Regions from separate parts of the Streptomyces sp. NPDC052236 genome, predicted to be linked through region 1. Evidence: riboswitches for the same ligand, from Rfam matches in the RefSeq annotation. Region 1 holds a riboswitch; the other holds the start of a gene.
The links. A riboswitch is a leader RNA that binds a small molecule or an ion and turns the genes downstream of it on or off. The one in region 1 is predicted to bind thiamine pyrophosphate.
Positions count from the first base shown of each region.

Region 2: it holds a riboswitch for thiamine pyrophosphate, as region 1 does, so the genes downstream of both, thiO (glycine oxidase ThiO) here and thiC (phosphomethylpyrimidine synthase ThiC) in region 1, are expected to answer to the same signal.

Region 1 is NZ_JBIUBL010000001.1:635,055-642,571, reverse strand. Features, by position in the region: gene ACIHCQ_RS03065 (LacI family DNA-binding transcriptional regulator) at 275-1,405, shown strand; gene ACIHCQ_RS03060 (metallophosphoesterase) at 1,574-2,752, shown strand; gene ACIHCQ_RS03055 (hypothetical protein) at 2,901-3,728, shown strand; gene thiC (phosphomethylpyrimidine synthase ThiC) at 3,783-5,621, opposite strand; TPP riboswitch at 5,614-5,755, opposite strand; gene ACIHCQ_RS03045 (YibE/F family protein) at 5,827-7,209, shown strand; gene ACIHCQ_RS03040 (SsgA family sporulation/cell division regulator) at 7,213-7,517, opposite strand, start outside.
Region 2 is NZ_JBIUBL010000031.1:46,146-53,662, reverse strand. Features, by position in the region: gene pknB (Stk1 family PASTA domain-containing Ser/Thr kinase) at 1-520, opposite strand, end outside; gene ACIHCQ_RS36840 (thiazole synthase) at 755-1,549, opposite strand; gene thiS (sulfur carrier protein ThiS) at 1,555-1,764, opposite strand; gene thiO (glycine oxidase ThiO) at 1,761-2,993, opposite strand; TPP riboswitch at 2,991-3,103, opposite strand; gene ACIHCQ_RS36825 (NAD(P)/FAD-dependent oxidoreductase) at 3,166-4,422, shown strand; gene ACIHCQ_RS36820 (Rv2175c family DNA-binding protein) at 4,466-4,831, shown strand; gene thiE (thiamine phosphate synthase) at 4,991-5,680, shown strand; gene metF (methylenetetrahydrofolate reductase [NAD(P)H]) at 5,793-6,710, shown strand; gene ACIHCQ_RS36805 (hypothetical protein) at 6,762-7,517, shown strand, end outside.

The DNA of each region.
Region 1 (7,517 bases):
GCCTGGAAGGGGAGGGAGCGCTCGCCGCCCGCAGCGCGCGCCCGTAGCTCACTCCGTGGCGCGCATCCCCCGTAGTGGTGAGTTGAGACCTCTTCGAAACATCAACCATTCGGCAGGCACATACGGCCCAACGCGCGGGACGTCGTGGCCGAAACCCACAACTTCCTCGATTTCCAATGGAGTTGTCCGGCACGGACCATGCAGAAACGTGCCTGTCAACGAGTGCATATGCGACCGGCCCAATCACCCGCCGGAGCCCTACTATCGGCTCGCCATGACAGCAGCAGGAAAGCACCAGGTGAGCCGGTCGGAGACCTCCCGCCGGGGCAACAGGCAGAGCCGGGCGGGCATCCGGGACGTGGCTGCCGCAGCCGGCGTCTCGATCACGACTGTCTCCGACGCACTCAACGGCAAGGGCCGGCTCCCGGACGCCACCCGCCGACATGTCCGCGAGGTCGCGGACCGGCTGGGCTACCGCCCATCCGCCGCGGCCCGCACGCTCCGTACCGGAAAGTCGGGCCTCATCGGCCTGACGGTGACGACGTACGGGGATGAACCTTTCACCTTCACCGAGTTCGCGTACTTCGCCGAAATGGCGAGAGCCGCGACCTCCGCCGCGCTCGCCCGCGGCTACGCACTCGTCATCCTGCCCGCCACCTCACGCCATGACGTCTGGTCGAACGTCGCCCTCGACGGCACCGTGGTCATCGACCCCTCCGACCACGACCCTGTCGTCACCGAACTCGTCCGCCAGGGGCTGCCCGTCGTCTCCGACGGCCGCCCGGCGGGCACGCTCCCCGTCACCGCCTGGGTCGACAACGACCACGAGGCCGCCGTACTCGCCCTGCTCGACCATCTCGCCGCCGCCGGCGCCCGCCGTATCGGCCTGCTCACCGGCACCACCACCGACACCTACACCCGCCTGTCCACCACCGCGTATCTCAACTGGTGCGAGCGCGTCGGCCAGAGCCCGGTCTACGAGTCCTACCCCGCCCACGATCCTTGCGCCGGAGCCGTCGCAGCCGACCGGCTGCTCGCCCGCCCCGACCGGCCCGACGCCGTCTACGGGCTCTTCGATCCCAACGGAACCGACCTTCTCGCCGCGGCCCGGCGATACGGCCTGCGCGTTCCCGAGGATCTGCTGCTCGTCTGCTGCAGCGAGTCGACCGTGTACGCCGCCACCGAGCCGCCGATCACCACGCTCTCGCTCAAACCGCGCCAGATCGGCACCGCGGTCGTGCAGCTCCTCATCGACGCCATCGAAGGAATCAACGAGGACCGGACCGTCGAGCAGGTGATACCCACCGAGCTGATCGTGCGGACGTCTTCGCAGCGCCGCCCGCCGCGGACGACGGTGAACGCCCCGCGATCTCCCTCGCCTTCTCCTCCCTCTTCTCCGGAGTAGACCTTCCCAAGTGGCCCAATTAGGGCGAAAAACCCGACGAACCAGGGGTGCGGACGGATTCACCACCCCTGGTGCGTCACAGAGCGCGGGCCGCATTCCTATGATGGGCGCACGACACCGCGGACCACTCCGACCAGGTTGGGCCGAGAGGTGAACGGCGGCGCGACGGTGGTGGAGGGGTCGATGACTCAGGGGGCCGGTCAAGGACCCGTGGTGCGGACGGCGACGTTGCGAGATTTCCGCGTACCGCCGTATGCCCAGGTTCCCGTTCAATCGCAGGACCAGGAGGTCCCGCAGGTCCTCCCGCAGGCCCTCCCGCAGGTCTCGCCACCGCCCCCGCAGGTCCCACAGACGCCTGTCCCGGCACCCTCCACCAACTCCGGCCATCCTGGCAACGCCGTCCCGGAGAGCGAGACTCCGGACGGCTACACCCCCACCGCACGCGACCTCCCGGTGATCACCCGCGGCGGGCCCGGCGACACCGTCCAAGTGCGGGCCGACCCCGCCGAGACGCCCGTGCCCGAGGGACCCGGCCCGCTCTATGTGGTCGGCGACGTCCACGGCTATCTCGACGAGCTCCTCGCCGCGCTCACCGCCCAGGGCCTCATCGACGCCGAAGGCCACTGGACCGCGGGCAACACCCGCCTCTGGTTCCTCGGCGACTTCACCGACCGCGGCCCCGACGGCATCGGCGTCATCGACCTCGTCATGCGGCTCTCCGCCGAGGCCGCAGCCGCCGGCGGCTACTGCAAGGCGCTGATGGGCAACCACGAACTGCTGCTGCTCGGCGCCAAACGGTTCGGCGACACACCGGTCAACTCCGGTGCGGGCACCGCCACCTTCCAGGCCGCCTGGCTGCTCAACGGCGGCCAGAAGACCGACATGGACCGCCTGCAGGAGGTCCACCTCCAGTGGATGGCGCGGCTCGACGCGGTGGTCGAGGAGGACGAGCATCTGCTGATGCACTCCGACACGACCGCCTACCTGGAGTACGGCGCCACCATCGACGACGTCAACGACACGGTGCACGAGATCGTCACCCGTAATGACGCCGACGAATGCTGGGACCTCTTCCGCAAACTGACCAGGCGCTTCGCCTTCCGCGACGAAGCCGGGTCCGACGCCGTACGCGAACTGCTCACCGCCTATGGCGGCCGACGCGTCGTGCACGGCCACAGCCCCATCCCGTATTTGCTGGGCGAAGTGGGCACCGAGGACGGCGAGGACGGCGCGCGCCCGGTCGTCGAAGGCCCGCATGTGTACGCCGACGGGCTCGCCATCGCCATGGATGGCGGTGTGACGATGGCCGGAAAACTGCTTGTGGTCGAACTGCCGTTGCATGACTGAGCCGATCCCGGGAAGGCGATTTCCGGAAACCCCCTGTCACCCCGCGCTGTAACAGCTCTACCATCGGCTTATCCGTAGCAGGCTCTCCTCCGTTTCTGCCCAACCGCCCGGTCAATGCGGGCAACCTGGCCCTACGGAGCATCGGGGGATGCACATGAACAGCGCTCCGCACCTGCTGACCGAGGATCGCGCCGAGTACGAGCGAATCCTCGATGACGCGCTGCGCAACGCCCATGACCGTCCGGATCTCGCCGCCGTGGGACAGCGCCTCAATTCCGCGCAACTGCGCACCATGGCCCTGAATGCGACGGCTCTGATAACCAGCGCCGCGTCGGCCGAGTACGAGAACTATGTGAAGGTCCGCGAGGAGCAACGGGCACCCACAGCCGACGCGTCCGTACGCAATTCCGTGCTGGCACCCGCGGTGGGCCAGGCCGGCGGCGATGACGGCGCCGGTTTCGCCGCCGTCATCGCCGTACTGGCACCGGTGCTCGCGGGCACGGCAGCGGCGATCTTTCTGCTGGTCGGCTACATCCTGAAGCTGCTCAACCCCACTCCCTCCTTCGCCGAGACCCTGCTCACCGCGGGCTGGTTCTTCGGTGCCGTCACGGCGGCCGGCATCCTGATCGCCGCGGTCGGGCTGCTGCTCACCGCCCTGCGCAACGGCGCGACCCAGGTTCCTGCCGAGGAGGCCGGGGGCGAGCCGGACGAGGTGGCCCGGGCCAAGGAGGCCTGGCGCCACGCGGTACTGGAGCGTGGCCTGCTGCCCTTCCTGCGGGCGGCGCTGGCCGATCCCAGCGCCGACCCGTCCTCCACCACACCGCCGCGCCATGTGAGCCGTATACCGAAGATCGGCTACAGCGGCCCGGACTACTCCAGCCCGAGCGACGGCTCAACGGCGGGCCAGCGACCCACCTTCACCAGCCCGGACTTCACAAGCCCGGACTTCGGCGGCCCCGAACACCAGCCGGAGTGAGCCGACCGGCCCGGGACTGTCCGGGTCAGCCGGGCTCAGTCCGGTCAGCCGGACTCAGTCCGCGATTGGCAGATAGACCCGGTTTCCCGCCGCGGCGAACTCCTTCGACTTCTCCTCCATGCCCGCTTCGATCTCCTCCTGCGAGCCGCCGTGCTGCCGCCGGATGTCTTGCGAGATCTTCATCGAACAGAATTTTGGACCGCACATCGAGCAGAAGTGCGCGGTCTTCGCCGGCTCGGCCGGGAGCGTCTCGTCGTGGAACTGCCGTGCCGTGTCCGGGTCGAGGGCCAGATTGAACTGGTCCTCCCACCGGAACTCAAATCGCGCGTCTGACAGCGCGTCGTCCCAGTCCTGCGCGCCCGCATGCCCCTTGGCCAGGTCCGCCGCATGCGCCGCGATCTTGTACGTGATGACGCCGGTCTTCACGTCGTCGCGGTCGGGCAGGCCCAAGTGCTCCTTGGGCGTGACGTAGCAGAGCATCGCAGTGCCCCACCAGGCGATCATCGCCGCCCCGATGCCGGAGGTGATGTGGTCATACGCCGGGGCCACGTCCGTGGTGAGCGGGCCGAGCGTATAGAAGGGGGCCTCCTCGCAGATTTCCTGCTGGAGGTCGATGTTCTCCTTGATCTTGTGCATCGGGACGTGACCGGGGCCTTCGATCATCGTCTGTACCTGAAAACGCTTGGCGATCGTGTTGAGTTCCCCCAGCGTGCGCAACTCCGCGAACTGCGCCTCGTCGTTGGCGTCCGCGATCGAGCCCGGCCGTAGGCCGTCGCCGAGGGAGTACGTCACGTCGTACGAGGCGAGGATCTCGCACAGCTCCTCGAAGTTCTCATACAGGAACGACTCCTTGTGGTGCGCCAGGCACCAGGCCGCCATGATCGAGCCGCCGCGCGAGACGATGCCGGTCTTGCGGCGGGCGGTCAGCGGGACGTACCGCAGCAGCACACCCGCGTGGACCGTCATGTAGTCGACGCCCTGCTCGGCCTGTTCGATGACCGTGTCCTTGTAGACGTCCCAGGTCAGCTCCTCGGCCCTGCCGTCGACCTTCTCCAGCGCCTGATAGAGCGGCACGGTGCCGATCGGCACGGGGGAGTTGCGCAGCACCCACTCGCGGGTGGTGTGGATATTGCGGCCGGTGGAGAGGTCCATGACCGTGTCCGCGCCCCACTTGGTGGCCCAGGTCATCTTGTCCACCTCCTCCTCGATGGAGGACGTGACCGCCGAGTTGCCGATGTTGGCATTGACCTTCACCAGGAACCGCTTGCCGATGATCATCGGCTCGATCTCGGGGTGGTTGACGTTGGCGGGCAGTACGGCCCGCCCGGCCGCGATCTCCTCGCGTACGACCTCGGGGGAGACGTTCTCGCGGATCGCGACGTACTCCATCTCCGGGGTGATCTCGCCCCGGCGGGCGTACGCGAGCTGCGTCACCGCCTGCCCCTCGCGCCCCCGGCGGGGCTGGCGCGGGCGGCCGGGGAAGACCGCGTCGAGATTGCGCAGCCCGCCGCGCGGCGAGGTGTGCTTGATCCCGTCGTCCTCGGGGCGGACCGGGCGGCCCGCGTACTCCTCGGTGTCGCCGCGGCCGATGACCCAGTTCTCCCGCAGCGGCGGCAGGCCGCGGCGGACATCGGTCTCGACGGTGGGGTCGGTGTACGGGCCGGACGTGTCGTACAGCGTCACGTCCTTGCCGTTGGTGAGGTGCACCAGTCGCACCGGCACCCGGAGGTCGGGGCGTGAGCCCTCGACGTACCCCTTGTGCCAGCCGATGGACTTCCCGCCAGATCCGCCAGATGCTCCAGATCCACCAGGTTCGCCTGATTGACCCGGTTCACCCAATTCGCGCTCTTCGAGCGGTTCGTGGGCAGGCGTGCGTGCGTCCGATACGGTCATGAGACCTACTCCCTACGCCGGCATTATCCGGTAACAGGTTCGGCGGTCGACGCAGCGGCTTCCGTACGTACATCTGTATGTACGGAGGTCAGCGCCCTCTCAGCCCGGTGCTCCGAGCTCCCGCGTGTGCAAAGGTGCCATTACGCTAGCGTCATTTCTGGCGCGCTGACCAGAGGGCCCCTCTCGTTCTTGCGATGATCGGTCGGTGACCTCATCGCAGCAGACGCCCGAGCCGCACGGCCATACGCACAGCCATGGGCCCGCCGCGCCCGTCTCCCAGCACCTTCGCAGGGTCATCGCGGCCGTGGTGATTCCGTTCGCCGCGGCGGTCGTCGTGGGCCTTCTCGTGCTCTGGCCGGGCGGCGCGCCCGGCCATGAGCGCACCGGTGTCGGTTTCGACCGGCAGACCGAGCAGGGCGAGGTGGTGAAGGTCGAGAAGGTCAACTGCAAGGACGTCAACGCGGCGCAGGTCCCGCCGACCGGCGACACGTCCACGCCCGAGGGCCGCGAGGCGGTCAACGCCCAGCAGGGCAGCTGCAAGAGGGCGACCATCGAGGTCACCAGCGGCAAGGAGAAGGGCCGTACCTTCACCGAGGTCATCCAGCCGGACGCGCCACGGCAGCTGGGCGAGGGCCAGGGCGTGGTGGTGGCGTACGCGCCCGATGCGCCCCGCGATCTCCAGTACTCCGTGACCGATGTGAACCGGAAGCTCCCCATGGCGCTGCTGGCCGGGATCTTCGCGCTGACGGTGGTGCTGGTGGGACGAATGCGCGGCCTGATGGCGCTGGTCGCGCTCGCCATCTCCTTCGCCGTACTGACCCTGTTCATCCTGCCCGCGATCCTGCAAGGCTCGAATCCGCTGGTCGTGGCGGTGATCGGGGCAAGCGCCATCATGCTGATCGCGCTCTACGCCTGCCATGGAATCACCGCGCGCACCTCGGTCGCGGTCCTCGGCACGCTGATCTCACTGCTGCTGATCGGGCTGCTCGGCTCGCTCTTCATCGGCTGGGCGAGCCTGACCGGCAACACCGACGACAACACGGGCCTGATCCACGGCCTGTATCCGGACATCGACATGAGCGGTCTGCTGCTGGCCGGTGTCATCATCGGCTCGCTCGGCGTACTCGACGATGTGACGGTGACCCAGACCTCGGCGGTCTGGGAGCTGCACCAGGCGGACCCGAGCATGGGGCCGCGCGCGCTTTACCGGGCCGCCATCCGGATCGGCCGCGACCATATCGCGTCCGTCGTCAATACCCTCGTACTGGCTTACGCGGGCGCGGCCTTGCCGTTGCTGCTGCTGTTCTCGATCGCGCAGAGCAGTGTGGGGTCGGTGGCCAACAGCGAGCTGGTGGCGGAGGAGATCGTACGGACGCTGGTCGGGTCGATCGGTCTGGTCGCCTCGGTGCCGGTGACGACGGCGCTCGCGGCGCTGGTGGTCTCCGCGGACCGCCCGGGAACCCCTGCAGCGGCGACGCTGGGAACATCCGGTCCGTCGCCCGCGTCTGCCGCGTCGCCCGGATCGCCACCCTCGCCGTCACCGTCACCGTCGCCGGTACGAGGCAGAGGCCGCCGCCGCAAGAAGTAGCGCTCAGCCGGCATTCTCCTCGGCCAGGATGCGCCCGAGCGCCTCCTCCAGACGCGAGTCGAAACGACCGTACGCGCTCTCCTGCCCCAGCGGCACAAGCTCGTCGGTGCGGTCGAGGAACACCAGCAGCGGCGCCGCGCTCGCCCTGAACAGCGCCCGTTCGCGGCCGACCTGAAGCGTGATGCCGACATCGGGCAGCCCCTCGGGCCCGGCAGGCGACGTAGGCGTGCTCGGCACGATCGGCGCGATGCGCACATCGCCCTCCCCGCTCGGCCGATGGATGCCGTCGAACAGCAACTCACGGCCGA
Region 2 (7,517 bases), on a different contig from region 1:
CGGTGGTGTTGGTGACCGAGCCGACGGTCCGTACGAGACCGAAGTCGGCGACCTTGACCCGGCCGTCGTCCCCGATCAGCACGTTCTCCGGCTTCATGTCCCGGTGCACGAACCCGGCCCGGTGCGCGGCGCCGAGCGCGGCGAGCACGGGTTCCAGGATGTCGAACACGGCCCGCGGCTGGAGCGCGCCGCGCTCGCGCAGTACGTCGCGCAGGGTGCAGCCAGCGACGTACTCCATCGCCAGGTAGACGTACGCGCCCTCGGCGCCCTGGTCGAAGACCCCTACGACGTTGGGGTGCGCGAGGTGCGCCACGGATTTGGCCTCGCGGATGAACCGCTCCACGAAGGAGGCGTCGGCGGCGAGGGCGGGGTGCATCACCTTGAGGGCGAGCACCCGGTCGAGTCGGGTGTCGACGGCCCGGTAGACCGTGGCCATACCGCCGACGGCGATGCGCGCGTCGACGCGGTAGCGGCCGTCGAGCACGTGCCCGACGAGGGGGTCCTTGAGGGTCGTATCCACGCCGGTGATTGTACGAGCAGGGGCGGAGAGGGGTAGATGGCCGGGTGGGGTCGGGTCTGGACCGCAGCGGTACTGAGGCGGACCTGTGACGTGAATAGAGCCCGTCCGGCGATTGAGGACACGCCCGAAGGGCGTACGGGGTCTGGGGCGGAGCCCCAGTTCGAGGTGAGGCGGGGTGGGGAACAGGCCCCGCGCAGCGGCCCCGCCCGACAGGCCCAGGCGCGGCCGACCGCCTCAGAACGCCGGCCGCTCCGCATCCAGCACCGCCCGCCCCCCCACCGGCGACGACGCCTCCGCGAAGTGCCGCCGCGGAATCCGCCCCGCCCGGTACGCCAGCCGCCCCGCCTCGACCCCGTGCCGCATCGCCTCCGCCATCAGCACCGGCTCCTGCGCGCGCGTCACCGCCGACGCCAGCATCACCGCCGCACAGCCCAGCTCCATCGCCAGCGCCGCGTCGGACGCCGTGCCCGCGCCCGCGTCCAGAATCACCGGCACGCGCGCGTGCTCGACGATCAGCTGAAAGTTGTGCGGATTACGGATGCCCAGGCCGGAGCCGATCGGCGAGCCCAGCGGCATGATCGCCGCGCAGCCCACGTCCTCCAGTTTCCGGGCGAGCACCGGGTCGTCATTCGTGTACGGCAGGACCGTGAAGCCGTCGTCCACCAGCGTCTCCGCCGCGTCCAGCAGCTCGATCGGATCGGGCAGCAGCGTGCGCTCGTCCGCGATGACCTCCAGCTTGATCCACTGCGTGGAGAGCGCCTCCCGCGCCAGCCGGGCGGTCAGCACGGCCTCGCCCGCCGTGAAGCACCCCGCCGTATTGGGCAGCACACGGATACCGAGCTTCTCCAGGACGGACAGGACGGAGCCCCGCACGGTCGGGTCGACGCGGCGCATCGCGACGGTGGTGAGTTCGGTGCCGCTCGCGACGAGGGAGCGTTCGAGTACGTCGAGGCTGGGCGCCCCGCCTGTACCCATGATCAGGCGGGAGTTGAACGTCGTGGAGCCGATGGTGAGACGGTCGTCGGCCATGGTGATCAGCCTCCCTGCACAGCGGTGAGGATTTCGACGCGATCGCCGTCGCCGAGGCGCGTACGGGCCCACTCGCCGCGCGGGACGACCGCCTCGTTGACGGCGGCGGCGACACCGGACGAGGCGGCGGTCAGGGCCGCGACCAGGGCGTCCAGGGTGGTGCCGGTGGCGAGCTCTCGCGTCTCGCCGTTGACGGAGACGTTCAGGACGTTCATACGAACTGCTCCTGAGTCGCGGCAGGCGAGGCAGGCACGGACCCGGCAGGCACGACGGACCCGGCAGAGAAGCGGCGAGGAGTGAAGGGACGCGCCTCCTCCGGCACGTCGCCACCGGCCAGCACAGTCGCCAGCACATCCCCGGTCACCGGCGTGAGCAGCACCCCATTGCGGTGGTGCCCCGTCGCCAGATGCAGCCCCGGCAGCGCGGTCGGCCCCAGCAGCGGCGCGTTGTCGGGCGAGCAGGGCCGCAGCCCGGCGCGCGTCTCGGTGAGCGGCAGCTCGGTGATGCCGGGCACCAGCTCGTGCGCGTCGCGCAGCAGCTCGTACACCCCGCCCGCCGTCACAGTGGTGTCCCAGCCGAGCTCCTCGCTGGTCGCGCCCACGACCAGCTCGCCGCTCTCGCGCGGCACCAGATAGACGTGGCTGCCGCGCACCACCGCACGCACGGTCCTGGAGAGGAAGGGCGCGTACGGAGCCGGCACGGTCAGCCGCAGGACCTGGCCCTTCACCGGCCGTACCGGAGGAAGTACGTCCGCCGGTACGCCGCCGAGCCTGCCGCTCAGGGAGCCGCCCGCCAGCACCACCTGTTCCGCCGCGAGTTCGTCCCCCGGGCCCGCCCCCTGGCCCGCGCCCTGGGCGCCCGCCGCCAGTACGACCCCGGCCGCCCGCCCCCGTACCACCGAAAGCCGCTCCACCCAGCCGCGGTGGAACACCACCCCGGCCCGCTCACAGGCCGTCACCAGCGCCGCGGCCAGCAGCCGCGGATCGACCTGGTGGTCGCCGTCCACCCGCAGGCCCCCGCGCACGCCGGGCGCGAGCATCGGCTCCAGGCGGCGGCATTCACGCCCCGTGAGCCACTCCGACTCCAGGCCCGACTGGCGTTGCAGGGTGTGCAGTTCACGCAGGTGCGCGCGGTCGTCCGCGTCGAGTGCCACGGCGAGCGTGCCGCACGCGCGGTAGCCGACGGACTGTCCGCTCGCCTCCTCCAGCTCGGCGACGAACGCGGGGTAGCGCCGCGCGGACTCCAGATTGAGGCGGAGCAGCGTCTGCTCGCCGTAGTGGAGCTCGGTGACGGCGGCGAGCATGCCCGCCGCGACCTGCGCGGCCCCGCCGCCCGGCGCCGGATCGGCGACGGCGACGCTCAGCCCGCGCTGCGCCGTGCGCCAGGCCGTGACCAGGCCGATGATGCCGCCCCCGACAATGAGGACGTCTGAAGTACGAGACATGGGCGTCCAGCCCCTCCCTTCGCCGGCATGACCCGGATCAGGTTCGTACGGTCGGAGGCCGTCCAGCCTCCCTCTCAGCCCGGTGCGTCCGGACTCCCGCGAGTGCCTTACGGTCGCCACCCTAACCCCAGGCCTCAACGCGGAGTAAGGGACCGGCAACTAAGGTTGCCGGGTGAGCGAGCAGCGGACAGCACAGGCAGCCCATCGGCAGCGCGTGGTCGTCGTCGGCGCGGGCATGGCGGGTGTGCAGACCGCCGTGGCCCTGCGGGAACAGGGTTTCACCGGCCCCGTCACCCTCATCGGCGCCGAACCGCACCAGCCCTACGACAGGCCCCCGCTCTCCAAGGCGATCCTGCTCGGCACGGCGGAGGGCTCGGCCTTCGACGTCGACTTCGAGGCGCTCGGCGTCGAACTGCGGCTGGGCTGCGAGGTGACCGGCGTACGCGCCGACGCGCACGAACTGGACACCGAGGCGGGCCCGGTGCCGTACGACATCCTGGTCCTCGCCACCGGCGCGGAGCCGGTCAGGCTCCCGGACGCCGAGGGCGTCCCCGGCGTCCATCTGCTGCGGACGCTCGATGACGCCGCGCGGCTGCGCCCCGTCCTCGCCGCGCACCACGACATCGTGGTCGTCGGCGCAGGCTGGATCGGCGCGGAGTTCGCCACGGCCGCCCGCGAGGCGGGCCGCACGGTCACCGTTGTCGAGGCCGCCGGGCGGCCCTTGACCGGGGCCCTGCCCGCCGAGGTCGCCGCCCCGATGGCCGACTGGTACGCGGAGTACGGTGTGGAACTGCTCACCCACGCGCGCGTGGCGGCCGTCGAACCGGGGACGGTAATCCTCGCGGACGGCAGGCAGCTCCCGGCGGGCGCCGTCGTCGTCGGCATCGGCGCCCGGCCCGCCACCGCCTGGCTGGCCGGCTCCGGCTCCGGTATCGCGCTCGGCCCGGACGGCGCAATCACCGCCGACGAGTATCTGCGCACCTCACTGCCCGATGTGTACGCCGTCGGGGACTGCGCCTCCTTCCCGTCCGGCCGCTACGGCGAGCGGCTGCTCGTGCACCACTGGGACAACGCCCTCCAGGGGCCGCGTACGGTCGCCGCCAACATCATCGGCAGCCTGCCGGGCGGCGGGCTGCCCGAGGTGCCGGCGGTCTACGACCCGGTTCCGTACTTCTGGTCCGAGCAGTTCGGCCGCTTCGTCCAGTACGCCGGGCATCACCCGGCCGCCGACACGCTGATGTGGCGGGGTGATCCGGCGGGTGCCTCCTGGTCGGTGCTGTGGCTGCGCCAGGGCGCGCTGGTGGCGCTGCTCGCCGTCGGCAGGGCCCGTGATCTGACGCAGGGGCGCAAACTCATCGTGTCCGGAGCGCGGCTCGATCCGGTGCGTGCGGCCGACCCGTCGGTGCCTCTGAAGGAGGCAGCCGACTAGGGTCCGGCTATCCACTGTCAGTCCGGGATGGCACGCTTGTCCTGTGACCGAGATTGACGCAAAAATCGATGCTCTCGTACCCGCCTGGCTCCACCTTCCCGACATCGCGGAAATGCTCGGTGTCGAGGTGACACGCGTACGGCAGTTGGTCAAGGAAGGCCAGCTGATCGCCGTACGCCGCGGTGCGAACCGGGCGCTTCAGGTGCCTGCCGCCTTCATCGACGGCGACAAGGTGGTCAAGGGTCTCGCCGGGACCCTGACCCTCCTGAGGGACGACGGCTTCACCGACGAAGAGATGCTTGAGTGGCTCTTCACCTCCGACCCGTCCCTGCCGGGCACGCCCGCGCAGGCGCTCAGCGAGAACCGCGGCACGGAGGTGAAGCGTCGGGCTCAGGCCCTCGCTGTCTGACGCCTTGCTGTCCTGGCCGTCCTGCCACCCTGACGCCGCGACGTCGGGGCCGTCAGGGTGGCAGGACGGCAATGGCACCCACACGCGGTGGTGCGGGCGGAGGTGTGCAGCCGCCGCCCGTCCACCGCCGACTCAGCCGACCCAACGGGGGGACCAGCCATGCCCGCGGTAGCCATGCCCACGGTTCGTACGCCTCGTACGCCTCGTACGCCGCTGTCCGACGCCCGGCTCTATCTGTGCACGGACGCCCGGAAGGAGGAGGGTGACCTCGCCGAGTTCCTCGACGCCGTGCTCACCTCCGGGGTCGACATCGTGCAGCTGCGCGACAAGGGCATGGAGGCGGCCGAGGAGCTGGAGCACCTCCAGATCTTCGCCGACGCCTGCCGCCGCCACGGCAAGCTGCTCGCCGTGAACGACCGCGCCGATGTGGCACACGCCATAGGCTCCGCCGTGCTGCATCTGGGACAGGGCGATCTGCCGGTCCCCGCCGCCCGCGCGATCCTCGGCGACCACGTGCTGATCGGCCGCTCCACCCACGCCGAGTCCGAGGTCGACGCCGCCGCCGTGGAACCCGGCGTGGACTACTTCTGTACGGGCCCCTGCTGGCCCACCCCGACCAAGCCCGGGCGGTACGCACCGGGGCTCGGCCTCGTGCGGTACGCCGCCGCGCTGGGCACCGAGCGGCCGTGGTTCGCGATCGGCGGCATCGACGCCGGCAATCTCGACGAGGTGCTGGAGGCGGGCGCGCGCAGGATCGTCGTCGTACGGGCGATCACCGAGGCCGACGACCCGGCCGAGGCGACGGCGGCACTGGCCAAGCGGATACGCGCCGCACAGGTGTCCGCATAAGCGTCCACATAGCTGTCCGAAAAGTGTCCGAGGGGTGGACGGCAATCGGATAAATCAGGCATTTCTCTACTGTTCGGTTGGGTGACCGCCGAGCCGTGGTTAACCTGCCCGTATGGCCTCCGGAACAGCTTCTACCAGGACAGATCGCGCACGAACGGTGCGCGAACTGCTTGCGACCGGCAAATCGTCGTACTCCTTCGAGTTCTGGGCGCCCAAGACCGAGAAGGGCGAGCGCAACCTCTGGAACGCGCTGCGCAGAGTCGAAGCGGTCGGTCCCAGCTTTGTGTCCGTGACCTACGGCGCGGGCGGTTCGACGCGCGCGGGCACCGTCAAGGCGACCGAGCGGATCGCCGCCGACACCACCCTCACCCCCGTCGCGCACCTCACTGCGGTGAACCACTCCATCGCCGAACTGCGCAACATGATCGGGCAGTACGCCGATGCCGGGATCCGCAACATCCTCGCCGTCCGGGGCGACCCGCCCGGCGACCCGATGGGCGAGTGGATCAAGCACCCCAAGGGTGTGCGGTACGCCGCCGAGCTGGTGCGGCTGATCAAGGAGTCCGGGGACTTCTGCGTCGGCGTCGCCGCCTTCCCCGAGATGCACCCGCGCTCGGCGGACTGGGACACCGACATCCGCCACTTCGTGGACAAGTGCCGGGCGGGCGCCGACTACGCGATCACGCAGATGTTCTTCCAGCCCGAGGACTATCTGCGGCTGCGCGACCGGGTCGAGGCCGCGGGCTGCGAGACCCCGATCATCCCGGAAATCATGCCGGTCACCAACGTGAAGCAGCTCGAACGATTCGCGCAGCTCAGCAATGCCTCGCTGCCGTCCGCGCTGAAAGAGAGGATCCTCACCGTCAAGGACGATCCCGCCGCTGTACGCTCCATTGGCATCGAGTTCGCGACGGAGTTCTGCGCGGGGCTGCTCTCCGAGGGTGTCCCCGGACTGCACTTCATTACACTCAACAACTCCACCGCGACGCTTGAGATCTACGAGAATCTCGGACTGCACGAGCAGTCGTGATCGGTCGTACCCGCTCCGAACAGGGGCGGCGGCCGCAGGAGGGGGGCGGGCATGGGCTGGACGGTCCTCTATCTCGCGTTCGGCGTTGTCGCGCTATGGCTGCTCGGTGAGGTGCTGCTGCAGTACAAGGCCCGGCTGCGCTGGCGACTGCTCGCCTTCGCGGGCTTCCTCGGGGTGGTTGTCGGCGTACTGGTGCCCTCGGTCCCGGTGATCGCGTTCGGCGCCATCGCCTTCGCGGTCGGCCAGACCTACGTCACGCTCTCCTTCCGGCGCGGCTTCTCCACCGGCTGGGCGCTCGGCGGCAGCCCGGGGGCGAGCCGACGGCGCAAGTCCACAGGCCGGCGGGACCAGGGAGCCTCCCGAGAGCCCACGCTGGAGGTCTCCGACCTCGCCTACGAAGCCGTCGCCGTCCCGGAGCCGGAACTGGAGTCGCGCGCGGTCTACGAGCCGCAGCCGCTGCCGGACGACACGGGGCAGTACGGCGTGTACAGCGACGCGGCGTACGAGGCTCAGCAGCAGGCCGCCCAGGACCAGGACCGGCACCAGGACCAACAGCAGGACCAGAGCCAGAACTACGCCACGTACGACAGCGGTTACGACGCCTACCCCGGCTCCGGCTCCGGCTACGGTCAGCAGCCGTCGGGCCAGGACAGCTACGGCGGGCAGTACGACTACGGCACGGGCCAGCAGCAGTACGCCGCCTACTCCGACCCGTACGTGGGCGGCCAGCAGTACGACACCTACGAGACGTACGACAGCTTCGGCGGCCAGCAGCAACAGCAGTACGCCGACCCCTACGCCCAGCAG